Regions from separate parts of the Streptomyces sp. NPDC021012 genome, predicted to be linked through region 1. Evidence: riboswitches for the same ligand, from Rfam matches in the RefSeq annotation. Region 1 holds a riboswitch; the other holds the start of a gene.
The links. Region 1 has a riboswitch for S-adenosylmethionine ahead of thrC (threonine synthase). Riboswitches for the same ligand answer to the same signal wherever they lie in the genome.
Positions count from the first base shown of each region.

Region 2: it holds a riboswitch for S-adenosylmethionine, as region 1 does, so the genes downstream of both, ACH4TP_RS17195 (aminotransferase class V-fold PLP-dependent enzyme) here and thrC (threonine synthase) in region 1, are expected to answer to the same signal.

Region 1 covers NZ_JBIRQU010000017.1:19,170-21,555, reverse strand. Annotated here, with positions in the region: gene ACH4TP_RS35205 (trehalose-6-phosphate synthase) at 1-197, opposite strand, end outside; gene ACH4TP_RS35200 (glucosyl-3-phosphoglycerate synthase) at 286-1,227, opposite strand; SAM riboswitch class I at 1,349-1,546, shown strand; gene thrC (threonine synthase) at 1,564-2,386, shown strand, end outside.
Region 2 covers NZ_JBIRQU010000004.1:654,984-657,369, forward strand. Annotated here, with positions in the region: gene trpD (anthranilate phosphoribosyltransferase) at 1-762, shown strand, start outside; SAM riboswitch class IV at 850-966, shown strand; gene ACH4TP_RS17195 (aminotransferase class V-fold PLP-dependent enzyme) at 1,151-2,386, shown strand, end outside.

The DNA.
Region 1 (2,386 bases):
GGCTCGGCCGTCCCGCGTCTCACCGCCTCCCGGTCGCCCTCGCTCAGCGCCGCGCACACCCAGAGGGTGTCCCGGGAGTCGATGGTGCTCAGGGCCGACGCCAGGCCGCCGCCGCCCTTGCGGGCTTCCAGCGAACCGTCCTCGCCGCGCACGTACGAGACGGGGCCCCGGTTGGATGCCACCAGCACAGTTGCCATGTGGCGAACCTAGCCCGTCCCGGAAACGCTCAAACGTACGTATACGAGACAGGCCGATCCGGCCACCGTGCGTGGCCGCGCCGGACCGTCACGCCACGCGGCGGTGCGCGTACTCCGCGATCTCGGCGATCGGCGGCCGCTCCTCCGTGTCCACCGCGTACGTCCGCGGCTCGAAGCCCCGCTCGCCCCGCTCGAACTGGGTGAGGCGCGGCCGTACGAGATGGCCCCGGGAGAGCCGCAGCTGCGCCGTCCGGTAGATCGCCGCCGCCATCCGGCCGAGGGCCTGCCCGTCCTGGTGGCGGTGCTTGCGCACGCCCACGTCCACCTGTGCCAGGGCGTCCAGGCCCACCGTGTGCAGGGCGTCCACGAGCAGCCCCAGTTCCACTCCGTAACCGACGGGGAAGGGGAGGCGTTCGAGGAGGGAGCGGCGGGCCGCGTACTCGCCGCCCAGCGGCTGGACGAAGCCGGCCAGCTGCGGCCAGTGGAGGTTGAGGAGGGGGCGGGCCACCAGTTCCGTGACGCGGCCGCCCTGACCAGGAGTGTCTCCGAAGGGGCGGTCGTACATCGCCTTCACGAAGTCGACGTCCGGGTCCGTGAGCAGCGGGCCCACGATCCCCGTCACGAAGTCCGCCGAGAAGTCCCGCAGGTCCGCGTCGACGAAGCAGACGACGTCCCCGCTCGTCACCATCAGTGACCGCCAGAGCACCTCGCCCTTGCCGGGGACCGCCGGTATGCGGGGGAGGATCGCGTCCCGCGCGACCACCCGGGCGCCGGCCGCCGCCGCCACCTCCGCCGTGCGGTCGGTGGAGCCCGAGTCGATCACCACCAGCTCGTCGACGAGGGGGACGGACTCGGTCATCAGCTCGCGACGGATCACGGAGACGATGTCCCCGACCGTCGCCTCCTCGTTCAGCGCGGGCAGGACGACGCTGACCGTCGTCCCCCGCTTGGCGGCGAGCACCCGGTCCAGCGGGCGGTCGGACACGGACCAGGACCGCCGGGCCAGCCAGCGCTCCACTTCCTCCAGCAACGTGATCTCCATCTCGCGGATCGGACGTCGGTCTCCACCTTCGAGGCCTTCGGTTACAGTCTTGAACAACGCGGATGCCCGATGCATGTCGGGGTGCCGCCCGCGTCTCACAATCGAATACCGCTCATCCAGAGGGGCAGAGGGAAACGGCCCGTTGAAGCCCCGGCAACCCTCCAGTCGGTTTGTCTCGCCCACCCGTCTCCCGGCCACCACCCCTAGTGGTGTCCTGACGGACGCAGCTTGTTTGCGCGAGGTCCCCGGCTAGGGAAGGTGCCAAATCCGTCTCATGGCGAAAAATTCGTCATGGGAAAGATGAGGAGAAAGGGCCTCGCCTCCATGGCTGTTCAGACCGTCGCACCCGCAACCACCGTCGACCTCGGTCCCGCGTCCGGGCTCTCCTGTCGCGAATGCGGTGAAGTCTTCCCGCTCGGCCCGATCTTCGCCTGCGAACTCTGTTTCGGACCGCTCGAAGTCGCGTACGACCTCCCCGCCGGCGACCCGGAGGAGCTGCGCAAGCGGATCGAGGCCGGCCCCGCCAACATCTGGCGCTACGCCCCGCTCCTGCCCGTCCCCGCGGACGTCGCCGAGAAGCCCAACCTGAACCCCGGCTGGACCCCGCTCGTCAAGGCGGACAACCTGGCCCGCGAGCTGGGCGTCGCCCCCGGCAAGCTCTTCGTCAAGGACGACTCCGGCAACCCGACGCACTCCTTCAAGGACCGGGTCGTCGCCCAGGCGCTCGAAGCCGCCCGCGCCTTCGGCTTCACCACCCTCTCCTGCTCCTCCACCGGCAACCTGGCCGGCGCCGTCGGCGCCGCCGCCGCCCGCGCCGGCTTCCGCTCCTGCGTGTTCATCCCGCACGACCTGGAGCAGGGCAAGGTCGTCATGGCCGGTGTCTACGGCGGTGACCTCGTCGCCATCGAGGGCAACTACGACGACGTCAACCGCTTCTGCTCGGAGCTCATCGGCGACCCGCTCGGCGAGGGCTGGGGCTTCGTGAACGTCAACCTCCGCCCGTACTACGGCGAGGGCTCCAAGACGCTCGCGTACGAGATCTGCGAGCAGCTCGGCTGGGTCATCCCCGACCAGCTCGTCATCCCGATCGCCTCGGGCTCGCAGCTGACGAAGATCGACAAGGGTCTCCAGGAGCTCATCAAGCTGG
Region 2 (2,386 bases), on a different contig from region 1:
ACGGTGAACATCTCCACGATGGCGTCGATCGTGGTCGCCGGGACCGGTGCCAAGGTCGTCAAGCACGGCAACCGCGCCGCCTCCTCCGCCTCCGGCTCCTCCGACGTCCTGGAGAAGCTCGGCGTCAACCTCAACCTGACCCCGCAGCGGGTCGCCGAGGTCGCCGACGAGGCCGGCATCACCCTCTGCTTCGCGATCAAGTTCCACCCCTCGCTGCGGCACGTGGCCGCGGCCCGCGGCCAGCTGGGCATCCGGACGACCTTCAACGTCCTCGGTCCGCTGACCAACCCGGCCAAGGTGCGGGCCCAGGCGGTCGGCGTCGCCGACCCGCGCATGGCGCCGATCGTGGCCGGGGTCCTCGCCGAGCGCGGCAACTCCGCCCTCGTCTTCCGCGGCGACGACGGCCTGGACGAGCTGACCACCACCTCCACCTCCCGGGTCTGGGTGGTGAGGGACGGCGGCGTCACCGAGGAGCGCTTCGACCCGAGGGACGTCGGCATCGGCCTCGTCCCCCTGGAGGCGCTGCGCGGCGAGGACGCCTCGTACAACGCCGACGTCGCCCGCCGGCTGCTCGCGGGGGAGACCGGGCCGGTACGGGACGCGGTGCTGCTCAACGCGGCGGCGGCGCTCACCGCCCTGGAGCCCGGCACGGGCACCCTGGCGGAGCAGCTGGCCGCGGGCATCGCGAAGGCGGCCGAGTCGGTCGACTCCGGCGCGGCCCGCCGGTCCCTGGAGCGCTGGATCGCCGCCAGCAACGCCTGAGGGCATGTGAACGGCGCATTGCGACCCCGTCCCGGATGCCGGGACGGGGTTGCGGCGTCGTGATCGTCTGGCATAAGTTCTGGAACAGGTCATGAGTGACAGCTGCAAGGCCCCGGCCGGCTGTCCGGCAACCCTCCGTCCGTGGCGGGGTGCCCCGGGTGAAGACCAGGCCGTACGAGCAGAAGCCTGCGGCAAGCGCGGACCCCTGCGCACCACCCTGGGGTCCTTGGTCCTCTAGGGAGCGTTGTCTCGTGAGCAAGCGAATGCGTTAGGGCCTTTCCGGCCCCTCTTCCCCTCTCCACCCGTATGCGGCGCAGCCCTTCGCGCGCTGCCGTCCCACGGGCCCCTTCACGCCTTTCGCGCCCCTTTTATGCCGGGAGATACCGCCATGTCCGCACGCCCGAACGCCGCCGTTGAGACCGCCACCACCGTCGAGACCACCGCCGTCGAGTCCGCCGACCCCTGCTGCGCCGCCCCGCTGCCGGTCCTCGGCCGGGACGTCACCGTCCCGCTCGTCACCGGCGGCGAGGTGACCTACGCGGCGCTCGACTACGCGGCCAGCGCGCCGGCCCTCCAGCGGGTCTGGGACGACGTTGCCGCGTACGCCCCGTACTACGGCAGCGTGCACCGCGGCGCCGGCTACCTCTCCCAGCTCTCCACCGACCTCTTCGAGAACAGCCGGGTCACCGTCGCCGAGTTCCTCGACTGCCGCCCCGACGACCAGGTGGTCTTCACCCGCTCCACCACCGACTCGCTCAACCTGCTCGCCGCCGTGATCCCGGCGGACTGCCAGGTCTTCGTCTTCGAGACCGAGCACCACGCCTCGCTGCTGCCCTGGCGCGACGCCCGGGTCACCTACCTCAACGCGCCGCGCACCCCGCAGCAGGCCGTCGAGACCCTGGAGCGCGCCCTCGCCGACCGCGACCCCTACGGTCCGGCCCTGGTCTGCGTCACCGGCGCCTCCAACGTGACCGGCGAGCTGTGGCCGGTGCGGGAGCTGGCGGCCGCCGCGCATGCGCACGGCGCCCGGATCGTGCTCGACGCCGCCCAGCTCGCGCCCCACCACCCGGTCTCCGTACGGGAGTTGGACGTGGACTGGGTCGCCTTCTCCGGGCACAAGCTGTACGCGCCCTTCGGCTCCGGCGTGCTCGCCGGCCGCGCCGACTGGCTGCAGGATTCCGAGCCCTACCTCGCGGGCGGTGGAGCGTCCCGCAAGGTAGCCCGTCGGGCCGACGGTGGTGTGGACGTGGAGTGGCACACCACGTCGGCCCGACATGAAGCCGGTTCGCCGAACGTCATCGGCGTCTACTCGATCGCCTCCGCCTGCAAGGCGCTCACCGAGGCCGGCTTCGACTCCCTCGTCGCCCGTGAGCGGCACCTGATCGCCAAGGTCCGCGAGGGCCTGGCCGAGGTGCCCGAGGTGCGCGTCCTCTCGCTCTTCGGCGACGACGCGCCCCGCGTGGGCGTCATCTCCTTCGTCGTGGAGGGCTGGAACAGCTCCCACTTCGCCGCCGCGCTCTCCGCCGAGTACGGCATCGGCGTCCGCGACGGCCTCTTCTGCGCCCACCCGCTGGTCCGCACCCTGCTCGGCAGCGACCCGCAGGACCCGGGCGAGTGCGGCGCC